2 regions of the Actinokineospora sp. genome follow, and region 1 is predicted to be linked to the other one. Evidence: riboswitches for the same ligand, from Rfam matches in the RefSeq annotation. Region 1 holds a riboswitch; the other holds the start of a gene.
What was found. A riboswitch is a leader RNA that binds a small molecule or an ion and turns the genes downstream of it on or off. The one in region 1 is predicted to bind S-adenosylmethionine.

Region 1 (7,086 bases):
TCGTCGCCTGCATCGCGGTGATGATCTTCGCGCTCAGTGCTTGTTCGAGCGACACCAGTGGTTCCATCGCCGGAACGCAGGTGGCGAAGCTCGGCAGGCAGATCGATATCAGCTCCAGCGGCAGCCCGCCGCTGGCCGCGCTCTGGCTCGACAGCGTCGAATCCGTCCGCTGTACCGAGCGGGGAAGTCTGCCACCCAACAACGGTCACTATCTGGCCGTGACGATCGTGCTGCGGACCACCGAGGAGTACGAGCCGGATTGGGGGTGGTGGATGAGCGCGACCGATTTCGCGACCTACGACGCCGACGGAAATGCCACCGGCAAAGGCATCTTCACCTCGTGTCTGCCGGTACAGCGCTACCTGCCCGACGACTTCTACCTCGCCGACGCGGGCTACTACGGCGTCGTCCTGCTCGACTCCAGCAGCGAACACGGCACCCTGACCTACAAGCCGCACAACATGCCCGCCGAGGTCACCGGCTGGCGCTGGCAGTACTAGGCGTGTACCTGCGGCGGCACCGGCCGGTGCGTCTCGTCGCCGCCGATGACGCGGGCGCCGGGGACCGGGCCGTGGGCGACGCGGACTGTTCGGCAGACGCCCGCGCCGGACAGTTCGGCGGCGACCCGCAGGGCCGAGTCGGCGTCCTCGCAGAGGAACGCGCAGGTCGGGCCCGAGCCGGACACCGTGCCCGCGAGCGCGCCCGCGCTGACCCCGGCCCGGAGCGTGCGGCGCAGCCCAGGCCGCAGCGACACCGACGCGGCCTGCAGGTCGTTGCCCAGCAGCAGCGCCAACTGGCGCGGATCGCCGCTGGTCAGGGCCGCCAGAACGGGTTCGACAGCGCCGACGCGCGGCGGGTCGCCCTCGGCGCGCAGCCGGTCGAGTTCGGTGTAGACCTTCGGGGTCGACAGGCCGCGCCGGTCGAAGGCCAGCACCCAGTGGTAGGTGTGCCTGGACAGCACCGGCACCAACTGCTCGCCGCGGCCGGTGCCCAGCGCGGTGCCGCCGTAGAGCACGAACGGCACGTCGCTGCCCAGCCGCGCGGCGACGGTGGCCAGGTCGTCGCGGGTGGTCTCCAGGCGCCAGAGGGCGGCGAGGCCGACCAGGGCCGCAGCCGCGTCGGCGCTGCCGCCCGCCATCCCGCCGGACACGGGGATGCCCTTGCGGATCACCACGCGGATCTTCGGCTCGTCCGGGTCGCGGCCCACGTGCCGGGCCAACTCCTGCACGGCGCGCCAGGCCAGGTTGCTCGCGCCGGTCGGCACCGCGTCGGCGCCCTCGCCGTGCACCTCGACGCCCGGCTCGTCCGCGACGGCCACGGTGACCTCGTCGGTCAGCGACAGGGCCTGGAAGACGGTGGCCAGCTCGTGGTAGCCGTCCGGCCGCGCGTCGCCGACGGCGAGGTGCAGGTTCACCTTGGACGGCACACGGACGGTCACCGGCGGGGGCACGACTGCGAGCACCTGACCAGCCTACGGGCGCGGTCGGCGCGACTCCGCCCGCCCACCGACATGCGGCACGCGGGCGGAGTCGGGAATCCGGTCAGGCGGCGATGCCCTGCGGTCCCCGCAGACCCTGGCGCACGAGGCCGCCGCGGTCGGCGATCCAGGCCAGCGCGGAGTCCGAGTGCGCGCCGGTGACCCCGAGCAGGAACCGGGCGACCGGGGTCTCGCCGACCCGGGTGAGCCCGCCGCCGAGGACCGAGATGGCGGCGCCGAAGCGGCCGGTGGCCTCCGGCAGCAGTGCGCCGACGGCGGCGAAGCCGATCAGCACGACCTCGGCGAGCCGGTCGTGCTGGGCGCGCGCCGCGGGCGGGGCGTCGATGGCGGGCAGCACCGCGCCCGCGAGCAGGCTGTCCGGGGCCTGGATCAACGAGAGCAGGTGGCCGCTCTCCTGGACGCGGCCGTCGACGAGCAGCGCCACCTCGTCGGCGACGCGCCGGATCACGCCCGCGTCGCTGGTGACGACCAGCACCGTGGCGCCCAGTTCGGCGCGCGCCCGATCCAGGACGGTGAGCACTCCGGCGGCGGCGTCGGCGTCGAGGCCCTTGGTTGGCTCGTCGGCCAGCAGCAGGCCGGGGTCGCCGACCAGCGCACGGGCCACCGCCACCCTGGCCTGCTGACCGGGGGTCAGCGCGTCGGGGTAGAGGGCGGCCTTGTCGGTGAGCCCGATCAGGTCGAGCAGCTTGCCGACCTTCGTGCGGCGTTGCGGGCCGTCGACGCCCGCCTGCTCCAGCGGCAGCGCGATGTTGCCCGCCGCGGTGCGCTGGGGCAGCAGGTCGCCGTACTGCACGACGCCGATCCGCCTGCGCGCGGCGCGCAGCCTGCGCGGGTCGAGGCTCGCGATGTTGTGGCCCTCGACGCGGATCACGCCGCTGTCGGGGCGTTCCTGGAGGGACACCAGGCGGGCCAGGGTCGACTTGCCGGAGCCCTGCGGCCCGACGACGCCGGTGATGGCGCCCGCGGCGACGTCCAGGCTGACGTCGTCCAGGGCGACGACGGGGCCGGTGGTGCCCCAGAACGACTTGCTCAGATTCTCAACGGTGATCACGATCTACTCCAACGCGGCGTGACGGCAGGCCACCCGGACGGTCCACTGTGGACGGTCGGGCGGACGAACCTCGGGGGATGCGAACGACGTACTGGCTGCTTCGAGCTAGCTACGCATTCGGCGACACGCGGTCACGCCGCGCTTACACTGGTCGATGACCCGCCTGCTGGTCAGGATCTCCATCGTCTCAGTCCTCCATCGTTCCTGGCGGTAGCACCTGCCCACGGGGGTGGTTGCTGCGGCGTCCTAGAGCCAGGTCTCTCAGCCGCTCGGGATGGATAGCGAAACCGAGTACACCCGATCCCGGCGCATGAGCGCAAGGTGCCTGTGCGGGTTGGCATGACGGGGTACCTAAGATCACACCGACGAAGTAGTCCACCGCTTACGCGCGGCTCGCAATGCGCACGAAATCGTCGACCGTGAGCTGCTCGCCCCGCCGCTTCGGGTCCACGCCCGCCGCGGTGAGCACCTCTTCGGCCCGAGCGGCCGATCCCGCCCACCCGGCCAGCGCGGCCCGCAGCGTCTTGCGGCGCTGTGCGAAGGCCGCGTCCACGACGGCGAACACGGCCGCCCGGTCGGCGTCGGGCGTCGGCCTGCGGGTCATCAGCACGAGGGCGGAGTCGACGTTGGGTACCGGCCAGAACACCGAGCGCGGCACCGTGGCCACCCGGCGGGCCTGGGCATACCAGGCGACCTTGACGCTGGGCACGCCGTAGACCTTGCCGCCCGGGCCCGCCGCCATCCGGTCGGCGACCTCGGCCTGCACCATGACCAGCACCGTGCGCAGCGACGGCAGCTCGGCCAGCAGGTGCAGCACGACGGGCACGGCGATGTTGTAGGGCAGGTTCGCGACGAGCGCGGTGGGCTCGCCGTCGAGCTGGTCGGCCCGCACGCGCAGCGCGTCGGCGGGCAGCACGGTCAGCCGGTCGGCCAGGTCCGGGGCGCGTTCGCGGGCGGTGGCGGGCAGCCGCGCGGCCAGCACCGGGTCGATCTCGACGGCGAGCACCCTGGCGCACGCGGGCAGCAGCGCGAGGGTGAGCGAGCCGAGGCCGGGGCCGACTTCGAGGACCACGTCCGCGGGGTCGAGCCCGGCGGCGGCCACGATCCGGCGGACGGTGTTGGGGTCGTGCACGAAGTTCTGGCCGAGCTTCTTGGTGGGCCGGACGTCGAGTTCGGCGGCGAGCCTGCGCACGTCCACGGGCCCGAGCAGCGCCGATCCACCCACCGTCACCCGGGTGAGCCTACGCAGGGCCCGCCGGTCACCCGGCCCGTGGTTCCCGGCCCGCGATGATGTCGCCGATGTTGTTCAGCGCCGGGTTCTCCGGGTGGTTGTCGAAGTACTGGCTGTGCGGGTCGTCGCCGGGCAGGGACACGGGTGTGTCGGACTCGAACTGCCGGGCGCCGAACTCCTCGTTCGACGGGTCCCGGCCGTGGTTGACCAGGTTGTCGGCGATCCAGTCGCCGTCGGTCTCGGTCACCCACACGTGGCCGGGCGGCAGGTTGAGCTGGTCCGCGTGATCCACCCCGAGGCCGATGCTGCCCGCCGAGACGAACTCGTCCACCGGCAGGACTTCGTCGCGCGCTGCGGCGCCCGCGACCAGCGAGCCGTAGCTGTGCCCCACCACGGTGTTGTGCGACGGCGCGCCCTGGTGGCTCGCCCGCAGTCCGTGCTGGAAGCTGTCGAGGTCGCGCCGGGCGTCGTCGGCGTAACCGGAGGCGAACGGTGCCAGCGCCAGCGGCGGGCTGTCGTAGTCCAGCCAGGTGATGACCGACGTCGACGGCGACCCGGACCGCTCGGCCGCCGCACGCAGGTTGTCGGCCCGGTCGACCGAGCCGAGCACGCTGTCCAGGCTGGTGTCGGCGCCGGGGATGAAGGTCGCCACGTTGGCCGCGGTGTCGGGGTTGCCCGCCGCCACGATGGCCCTGCCGTCGCCGCGCGGGTCGAGTCCGAGCAGGAAGTACCGGTCGTCGGGCCCGCGGCCCGCCGGCGCGTCCAGCCGTTGCTCCAAGGCGTCCAGCCTGCCGCGCTGCCGCTCCAACTCGGCGATCTGCGTACCGACGCCGGGGATCGCCCGCAGGCGGTTGAGCCGGTCGATCTCGCCGGTGAGCCGGGCCTGTTCCCGGTCGAGCAGGATGCGGTTGGCCTGGTCGCGGTGCACCGCCGAGAAGCCGTCCCGGTTGCCGACCAGGTCCGGGTTCTCCCGGATGAGCTGCTGGCGCTGCTCCTCGGTCAGCGAGTTCCAGTACGCGGCGTTCTGCTCCGGGGGCGCCCCCTCCGGCGGCGGTGGCGGCACCGCCGCGACGGCACCGCCCAGCCCGGCGACCCGGCCCGCGGCGTCGGACATGAGCTGGTTGACCATGCCCGCGAGCTGCGTGACGAACACTTCCTGGGCGACCGCCGACACGCCTGCGGGCAGCAGCGACGTGCTGGCGAAGATCCCGAGGTTGGCCTCGATGAGCGTGCGGATGCCGGTCTTCACCTGGGTCACCTCGCCCGCGAAGTACGTCGCGCGGTCGGCGAGCTGGGTCATCGTCTCCGCGCTGCGGGTCGCCTGGTCCAGGTTGGTGCGGGCGCGGTCCTGAAAGGCCACCGCCACGCTGTCGGCCCAGGAGGCGGCGACCGCGCCGACGTTGAACCGGCCCGCTTGGGCAAAGCTCGTCCCGGCCGTGCTCCACGCCGTGGCCAGGGCCTGCATCGAGGTCTCGTCCGTCTCCGGCCACCCGGAGAGCGCCTTGACCCGGGGCCACAGCCCGAGCGCGGCTGACGGCTCGGCGATAGGCATGCGCGGACCTCCGGCTCAGTGAACGGCGGGGAAGGCGGCGGCCGCGCGCTGGTCGCCGGTGCCGTAGCAGCCGACGCAGAACGCGCCCGCATCGGCGTCGGCCAGGATCGACGCGGGCACCTGGTCGGCCGCCTGCCGCGCCGCCGTGCTCGCGGGCAGGTAGACGCCGCGGAACGCCTGCGCGAGCAGGTCGGAACCGATGCCCGACTCCCCGTCCGCGATGGTCGACTTGCCGCGCTGCCAGGTGCTCGCGAGGTGTTGACCGGTCTGGGACAGGCCGTTCATGAAGCCCTCGGTGCCGCTGGTTTCCATGTGCATGAACCCGGTCATGGTGGCCTCCCAAGGTGGGCGTGACGAAGGTGGCGACCACCCGCCGACAATGTGCGCCAACCACGCGGGCCCAGACCGGAATTGACCTGTTGCTGTCAGGGTGTGCTCCCGAAACGTCGAAGCCCCGCCCTGGTGGGGGCGGGGCTTCGACGGTGAAGGCGGTTGACCGAGTCCTAGCGGGGCAGGCCCAGCTTGCGGGCGCAGCCTGGCCAGGCGCTGTAGCCGCCGCGGGCGTCGCGGAGCTTGGTCGCGATGGCGATCTGCTGCTCGCGGGTCGCCTGGTGCGGGTAGGCCGCGTACTGGCCGCCGCCGTTGGAGTCCCAGGTGCTCTTGTTGAACTGCAGGCCGCCGTAGTAGCCGTTGCCGGTGTTGATGGCCCAGTTGCCGGTGGCCTCGCAGTAGGCGAGCCGGTCCCAGACCTCACCGTCGGAGATGACCGGCTGCGGGGGCTTCTTGGTGCCGATCTTGACGACCTTCGGCTTCGGCGCGACGGTCTCCTTCGCGCCGATCTCCTCGCGCTTGGTCTCCTTGCCGTTGCGCTGGGTGATCCGGTAGGTCGCGATCCGCTCGCCGGGGGCGCCGGGGTCGAGGACGATCTCCTTGCCCTTGTCCAGCTCGGCGTCCTCGATCTTCTGCACCGGCGGCGCCACTGGCTCGGTCTGGTTGATCACGGTGACGCCGGTGCGGCTGATCCGCACCTCGGCGCCGGAGGTGATCTTCAGGTCGCCGCCGGGGGTGATCGAGTCGTTGGGGCCGAGGGTGAGCTTGAGCTCGTCCATCAGCTCCTGGACGGTCACGGCGGTGGTGGTGATCGGCGCGGGGGCGTTGCCGCCGTCGAACACCATGATGGCCTTGGCGGTCTTGATCTCGACCGCGAAGCCCTCCAGCGGAACCGGCGTGTCCATGCCCGCCGACGTCCACGCGCCCGCGACCGGCGCGTTGGCCTGGCGCAGCGCCTCGCCGAGCGAGGTGGCGCGGACCCACGCGTCGCGCTTCTCGCCGTCGACGGTCATGTGGAGCTGGCGCCCGCGCTGCAGGACGATCTTGCCGTCGTCGCCGATCTCGGCCGTCGGAGACGGGCTCAGCGAATCGTGCGAGCCGACCGCGATGCCCTCCTCCGCCAGCACCTCCCCGACGGTGTCGGCGTAGGTGTTGACCTGGCGGGCCTGGCCGTCGACGTCGACGGTGACGGTGTTGTTCATCGCGATGGCCGCGGCGCCGCCGCCGACCAGGGTGACCAGCACGGCCGCGATGGTGGCCTTGAGGAAGGTGGTCTTCCACCGCTTGACCGCGGCGACCAGGCCGGGAGCGGGCTCGTCCCGCTCGCGGGAGCCGACCTTGAGCGGCTGCGGCCCGGTGGCGATCTCGTCCGGGATGACCGGCAGCACCGTGGTCTCGGCGTTGATCAGCCGGATGAGCTCGTC
Region 2 (7,086 bases), on a different contig from region 1:
TGAACGCGTCGGTGACGGCGGTGTAGCCGCCGAGCTGCAGCCAGGCCAGCGGCGCGGCGGCCGTCTCGACGGGGTTGAGCAGTGTGCCGAGTTGGTCGATGGAGAACACCTGGGCGACGTGTCGGGCTTCGGCTGTCTGGCTGGGTCCGGCGCCGCCCGCGAGGCGGACCGCGGCGGCGAGCGCGGCGAGGGAGATCGGCGCGGCGAGGGCGATGAGATCACGGTCCGCTGCCCGGATGCGCTCGTCGGCGAGGGTCCGCCACAGGCGCAGGGATAACCGGGCCGAGGAGTCCGCGCTCCAACGGTGCTGGGTCATGTGGGTGCCTGCTCGACGACCGGCCGACTGGCCGGAAGCGAGCCGCGACCTCCTTCGATGGGCGATCCGGCGGGAACTGCGAGGGGCGCCGCGCGCTGCGGTGGGCCAATGTTAGACCGCAGGTCACGCCCTTGCGTACTGCAACTTTCCGTGTTCGGCCGATAGCGCCTTACGGGTGAAGCAGGAGTTCGCCTTGGGCCGTTCGGGTCAACTCAGACGCCCGGATGCGTCTCCCGCTAGACCCTGCCGACCTCGTCAACCTTGCCGACTTTGCGCCCGCCCACGAGTCGGCGCAGCACCCGGACCCACGGCGACCACCGGGCCCGCCGCGCGGGTGGGTGGCCGACCGCGGCGGCCGCCCGGTCGAGCAGGTCTTCCAGCAGCGCGTCGTGCAGCCACCGGATCGCCAGCGGCCAGGCCGCCCGGCCCGTGCCCTCCGGCCGCCCGCGCAGCACGTGCCGCAGGACGCTGGTGCCGCCGGGGCCGTCGAGCACCTCCAGCGTGTGTGTGCCGCGCACGCCGAGACCGGGGGCGAAGGTGAACTCCACCAGCCTGCCCGGGGTGTACGCGGTGCAGGTGTAGCGGATCGGGCCGTGGCCGCCCGCCGCGCCGACGCCGAGCGGGCGGTCCAGCAGCAGCGGCGGCCACGTGTCGGTGGGCCACAGCGGGCTGTCGGTGCCCACGATGCGGTCGAGCAGTTCGCCCGCCCGCGTCGGGTCCACCGGCAGGTCTCGCCGGTGCATGTTGTCGATCATGACATCCTCCGTACGCAACCGTATGGTCTCGTCCGTACGGTAGCGTATGGCGGCGTGTCCGGGAACCGCAGGAGCAAAGCCGATTGGACGGCGCTCGCGCTCGCCGCGCTCGCCGAGGGCGGTGTGGCGGCGGTGGCCGTCGAGCCGCTGGCCGCGCGGGTCGGCGCGACCAAGGGCAGCGTCTATTGGCATTTCCCCAGCCGCGACGCGCTGCTCGCGGCCACGCTGGACCGGTGGGAGTGCGAACACACCGAGAACGTGATCCGGGCCGCCGACCAGGGCGCGACCGCCACCGAGCGGCTGCGGCTGCTCTTCGGCGCGGTGCTCGACCCCGAACACGGTGTCGGGGTCGAACTGGCGCTGCTGGCCTCGGCCACCGACCCGCTGGTCGCCGACGCCGTCGGCCGGGTCACCGAACGGCGCCTGGCCTACCTCGCCGCGCAGTTCGCCGAACTCGGGTTCGGCCGCGCACAGGCACGCAGGCGCGCGGTGGTCGCCTATTCGGTCTACCTGGGACAGGCCCAGCTCATGCGCGCCGCGCCGGACTCGCTGCCGCGCTCGTCGCCCGCGCGCCGCGCGCACGTGGCCGACATCCTGCGCACCATGCTGTCCGCGCCGGCGGAGCCGGGATGAGGTTCGCCGTGCGGGTCAAACCCGGGTCGCGCAGGGCGCGGGTGGGCGGCCGCTGGCCCGCGGACGGGGCCGCGCTCGTGGTCGCCGTCGCCGCGCCCGCGGTGGCGGGCAAGGCGCACGACGCGGTCCGCCGCGCGCTCGCGGCGGCGTTCGGCGTGCGCGGGCAGGACGTGCTGATCGTCACCGGGGACCGCGGCCGCGACAAGGTGATCGAGATCGATCCGGCCCCCGACGACGCCGCCGCGACCCTCGACCGGCTGCTCGCCGACGCCGGTTGAGCGGGGCCTCACCTGCGGCGTTGTCGGCCCGTCGATTACCGCTGGGCGCCGGCGGCAAGACAGAATGGCCGCACGGACGTCGACGGCTGGAGGTGGGGTGACCGATCTGACCCTGGCCCTGGGCATCGGGGCGGCCGTGCTGCTGGTGGCGGTGCTCGCCGTGCGCGTGTCGGTCAGGTTGGGTCTGCCGTCGCTGCTGCTCTACCTCGGACTCGGCGTGCTGATCGGCGAGGCGGGCCTGGGCATCGAGTTCTCCAACGCCGAGTTGACCCAGTCCCTCGGCCTGGCCGCGCTGGTGATGATCCTCGCCGAGGGCGGCCTCACCACCCGCTGGTCCGAGGTGAGATCCGCGCTGTGGCCAGGAATCGCACTGTCCACAGTGGCCGTCGCGGTCAGCGTCGGGGTCACCGGCGCCGTGCTGCACTGGTTGCTGGACTTCGACTGGCGCACCGCGCTGCTCTGGGGCGCGGTGCTCGCCTCGACCGACGCGGCCGCGGTGTTCAGCGTGCTGCGGCGGCTCTCGGTCACCCGGCGGTTGGTCGGCTCGCTGGAACTGGAGAGCGGCATGAACGACGCGCCGTGCTACATCGCGGTCGTGCTGCTGACCTCCACCGCGCCGATCGACTGGACACTGCCGTTCACCCTGGTCTACGAACTCGGGGTCGGCGCGGTCCTCGGCCTCGGCCTCGGCTGGGTCGGCACGCACACCCTGCGCCGCGCGGCCCTGCCCGCCACCGGCCTCTATCCACTCGCCACGGTCGCGGTGTGCGTGCTCGCGTTCGCGGGCGGCCAGGCCGTGCACGCCTCCGGTCTGCTCGCCACCTACCTCGCGGCGTTGGTACTGGGCAATTCCCGCCTGCCGCACCGGTCGGACACGGTGTCCTTCGCCGAGGGATTGGGCTGGCTGGCCCAGATCGGCCTGTTCGTCCTCTTGGGACTGTTCGCCTCGCCCTCGCGGCTGCTCGACGCCGTGGTGCCCGGGCTGGTGGCCGGGGTGGTGGTCACCCTGCTCGCCCGCCCGCTGTCGGTGCTGGTGTCGACAACGCCGTTCCGCGTGCCGTGGCGGGAACAGGTCTTCTTGTCCTGGGCCGGGCTGCGCGGTGCCGTGCCGATCGTGTTGGCGATGATCCCGCTGTCGCAGAACCTGCCCGGCGCCCAGCAGTTGGTCGACGCCGTCTTCGTGCTGGTCATCGTGCTCACCCTGGTGCAGGGCAGCACGCTGGGGCTGCTCGCCAAGGCGCTGAACCTCGACCCCGGGGCGAAGACCAAGGAGGTCGAAGTCGACGTCGCCACCCTCGACGACCTCGACGCCGAACTGCTGCAGGTGTCCATCCCGGTGGGCTCGAAGCTGCACGGGGTCTACCTGTCCGAGTTGCGGCTGCCGCCCGGGGCGTCGGTGAGCCTGGTCGCCAGGGACGGCAAGGGATTCACCCCGGTGTTGACCACCCGCCTGCAGGAGGGCGACCACCTGCTCGTCGTGTCCACCCAGGCCGCGCGCTCGGCCACCGAGAACCGCATCCGCGCGGTCGACCGCGCCGGCCGCTACGCGCGCTGGAAGGGCGAGACCGGCGCGGAGTAGCCGCTCCCACGATGCGGGCGGCGCCGCACCCCGCGCCGCCGCTGCGGTATCGTGGCCGCCAAGGTCATGAGTGCCAGCGTCAAGCCCCGGCTCGCTGGTCGGCAACCCTCCAACCGCGGTGGGGTGCCCCGGGTGAGGACCTGGCCCCCCGCGCGGTGCGGGCGGGCAAGCGCGGACCCGTCGCGGGTCCGACCGGACCCGGAGGTCTGCTCGTGCCGCTCGCCGCTCCCCCTGTCCAGGTCACCGTTCCGCCCGTGGTGGGCGCGCGGCTGGCCGTCCCGCTGGTCGACGGCCGCCGGGTGACCTACGCCAACCTCGACCACGCGGCCAGCGCGCCGTGTCTGGAGGCGGTCCGCGACGCCGTGGACGAGTTGCTGCCCTGGTACGCCAGCGTCCACCGCGGCGCCGGGTTCGCCTCCCAGGTCTGCACTCGGGTCTACGACCAGGCCCGCGACACGGTGCGCGCGTTCGTCGGCGCCCGCCGCACGGACGCCGTGGTGTTCACCCGCAACACCACCGACAGCCTGAACCTGCTGGCCAGGTCGCTGCCCAAGGGCACATCCGTGGTGCTGTTCGACACCGAGCACCACGCCGCGCTGCTGCCGTGGCGCGGCCCCCGGGTGCACCGGATCGAGACGCCCGCCAGTCCCGGCGACGCCGTGCTCGCGCTCGGCGCCGCGCTCGCCGGGCTGCCGGTCGGCCCGCGGCTGGTGGTGCTGAGTGGCGCGTCCAACGTCACGGGGGAGCTGTGGCCGGTCGCCGCGCTGGCCGAGGTGGCCCGCGCGCACGGCGCCCGGACCGTGCTCGACGCCGCGCAGCTCGCCCCGCACCGGCCGGTCGACCTGCGCGCCCTCGACGTCGACTACGCGGTGCTCTCCGGCCACAAGCTCTACGCCCCGTTCGGCGCGGGCGCGCTGATCGGCCGCGCCGACTGGTTGCGGGCGGCCGAGCCGTACCTGGTCGGCGGCGGCGCCACCCGCCAGGTCGTGGACTGGGGCGACCGGTTGGGCGTGTCGTGGTCCAAGGTGCCCGAGCGGCACGAGGCGGGCTCGCCCAACGTCGTCGGCGTGCACGCGCTCGCGGTGGCCTGCGAGACCATCACCCGGCACGGCTGGGCCGCGGTGACCGAGCACGAAAAGGTGCTGCTGCACCGCTTGCGCGCAGGCTTGGCCACCGTGCCAGGCCTGCGCGAACTCGCCCTGTTCGGGCCAGGGCACGACCGGGTCGGCGTGGTCAGCTTCACCGTCGACGGGCTCGACCCCGGCCTGGCCGCCGCGGCGCTGTCGGCCGAGCACGGCATCGGCGTACGCGACGGCGCGTTCTGCGCGCACATCGCCACCCGCAGGCTGCTCGGCCGCGTCGACGCCACCCAGTCCCGCGCGCTGCGGGCGAGTGTCGGGCTCGGCACCACGGCCGAGCACGTCGACCGGCTGGTCGCCGCGCTGTGCTCGCTGGCCGCCGACGGACCCCGCGCGGCCTATGAGCTCGTGGACGGCCGGTGGGCGCCGGTCGACGACCCGCGCCCGCTGCCGCCGTTCCTGCGGGAGGCGGCCTGACCCGGCGTTTCCGCCTGCATGGACAATGGGCCGGTGAGCACCGAGCGCGGCGACGACCGCGGCACCGAGACCGATCCGGCCGCCCCGGCCCCCGAGCCGCCCGCCCGCCGGGGCGTGCTGCTGTTGTCCGCGGCGGTCGTGGTCTTCGCGCTCGACCTGGTCACCAAGATCATCGCCACCGCGACCCTGGAGGGCGAGGCCCCGATCCGGCTGCTCGGCGGCGCGGTCTACCTGCAACTCGTCCGCAATCCGGGCGCCGCGTTCTCGATGGCCACCGGGATGACCTGGCTGCTCACCCTGGTCGCCGCCGGGGTGGTGGTCGCGATCATCTGGATCATGCCGAAGCTGCGGTCGGTGGGCTGGGCGATCGGCCTCGGGCTGGTGCTCGCGGGCGCGCTGGGCAACCTGACCGACCGGATGTTCCGCGCACCCGGCCCCTTCCAGGGCCACGTCGTGGACTTCGTGTCCGTGTTCGCCCCCAACGGGGACTTCTTCCCGGTGTTCAACGTGGCCGACTCCGGGATCACCGTGGGCGGCGTGCTGATCGTCATCATGGCGATGATGGGCCGCGACTACGACGGCCGCTCTACTCGTAAGCAGGACAATTCATGAGCGAGCTTGCGCGCGAGCCACTGTCACAGGGTGTCCGCGAGCGGCATCACCGAGCCTGCGAGGGGATGGCATGAGTGCATCCAGGACGTTGCCGGTGCCCGATGGCCTCGACGGCATGCGGGTGGACGCCGGGCTGTCGAAGCTGCTCGGGCTCTCCCGCACGGTGGTCGCCGCCCTCGCCGAGTCCGGCGACGTGCTGGTCGACGGCCACCCCGCGGGCAAGTCCGACCGGCTGCTCGCCGGGACCTGGCTGGAGGTCACCCTGCCGGAGCCGGACCGGCCGATCGAGGTCCAGGCCATCCCGGTCGACGGGCTGATCGTGCTGCACCAGGACGACGACATCGTGGTCGTGGACAAGCCGGTCGGCGTGGCCGCGCACCCCAGCCCCGGCTGGAGCGGCCCCACGGTCATCGGCGGCCTGGCCGCGGCGGGCATTCGGATCGCCACCTCGGGCGCCGCCGAGCGCCAGGGCATCGTGCACCGGCTCGACGTCGGCACCACGGGCGTCATGGCGGTCGCCAAGAGCGAGCACGCCTACACCGCGCTCAAGCGCGCGTTCAAGGAGCGCACCGTCGAGAAGCGCTACTCCGCGCTCGTGCAGGGCCACCCGGACCCCAGCGTCGGCACCATCGACGCCCCGATCGACCGCCACCCCCGCCACGACTACCGGTGGGCGGTGGTCGCGGGCGGCAAGCCGAGCATCACGCACTACGAGACCATCGAGGCGTTCCGCGCCGCGTCGCTGCTCGACGTGAAGCTGGAAACCGGTCGCACGCACCAGATCCGGGTGCACTTCGCCGCCCTGCGCCACCCCTGCGTCGGCGACCTGACCTACGGCGCCGACCCGGTCCTGGCGAAGCGGCTCGGCGTCACCCGGCAGTGGCTGCACGCCCGCACCCTCGGTTTCCACCACCCCGACGACGGCCGCTGGGTCGAGTTCGCCAGCACCTACCCCGCCGATCTCGCCGCCGCGCTGGACGTCCTCGCCGCCGACTACTGAGTTCTGGGCTAGGTTTGGACGCACTGTGGGGACGGCCAAGGGTGGTGCGATGAAAGATCAGCGTGGCACGGACGACGGGGGAGACCCGTTCGCGACCGGCGGCCACGGCCGCTTCATGTCCGACGGTGTGGCCCCGCCGGTCATCGGCGCCTTACCGATGGACGACGTGGACGAGACGGTGCGGGTGAACCCGGGCGACCTCACTCGCGGCCCGGCGCACGACGAGACGGTTCGGGTCGACCGGCGCGAGGTGGTCTACGACCGCGATCCGCCGACGAGCCCGATCCCGGCCGCGGCGGCCGAGCCGGCGAAGAAGGGCTGGCTGGGCAAGCTGTTCGGCCGCGCGTGACTAGGGCC

Region 2: it holds a riboswitch for S-adenosylmethionine, as region 1 does, so the genes downstream of both, ACT4N7_RS20985 (aminotransferase class V-fold PLP-dependent enzyme) here and ACT4N7_RS19520 (methionine ABC transporter ATP-binding protein) in region 1, are expected to answer to the same signal.

The regions. Positions count from the first base shown of each region.
Region 1 covers NZ_JBQTHF010000056.1:97,076-104,161, reverse strand. The annotation lists gene ACT4N7_RS19530 (hypothetical protein) at 1-500, shown strand, start outside; gene ACT4N7_RS19525 (4-(cytidine 5'-diphospho)-2-C-methyl-D-erythritol kinase) at 497-1,462, opposite strand; gene ACT4N7_RS19520 (methionine ABC transporter ATP-binding protein) at 1,542-2,549, opposite strand; SAM riboswitch class I at 2,742-2,830, opposite strand; gene rsmA (16S rRNA (adenine(1518)-N(6)/adenine(1519)-N(6))-dimethyltransferase RsmA) at 2,932-3,780, opposite strand; gene ACT4N7_RS19510 (alpha/beta hydrolase) at 3,809-5,332, opposite strand; gene ACT4N7_RS19505 (hypothetical protein) at 5,348-5,662, opposite strand; gene ACT4N7_RS19500 (transglycosylase family protein) at 5,836-7,086, opposite strand, start outside.
Region 2 covers NZ_JBQTHF010000060.1:35,649-42,734, reverse strand. The annotation lists gene ACT4N7_RS21010 (glycosyltransferase family 39 protein) at 1-316, opposite strand, end outside; gene ACT4N7_RS21005 (SRPBCC family protein) at 553-1,071, opposite strand; gene ACT4N7_RS21000 (TetR/AcrR family transcriptional regulator) at 1,126-1,704, shown strand; gene ACT4N7_RS20995 (DUF167 domain-containing protein) at 1,701-1,982, shown strand; gene ACT4N7_RS20990 (potassium/proton antiporter) at 2,080-3,561, shown strand; SAM riboswitch class IV at 3,624-3,739, shown strand; gene ACT4N7_RS20985 (aminotransferase class V-fold PLP-dependent enzyme) at 3,774-5,117, shown strand; gene lspA (signal peptidase II) at 5,136-5,729, shown strand; gene ACT4N7_RS20975 (RluA family pseudouridine synthase) at 5,800-6,729, shown strand; gene ACT4N7_RS20970 (hypothetical protein) at 6,779-7,078, shown strand.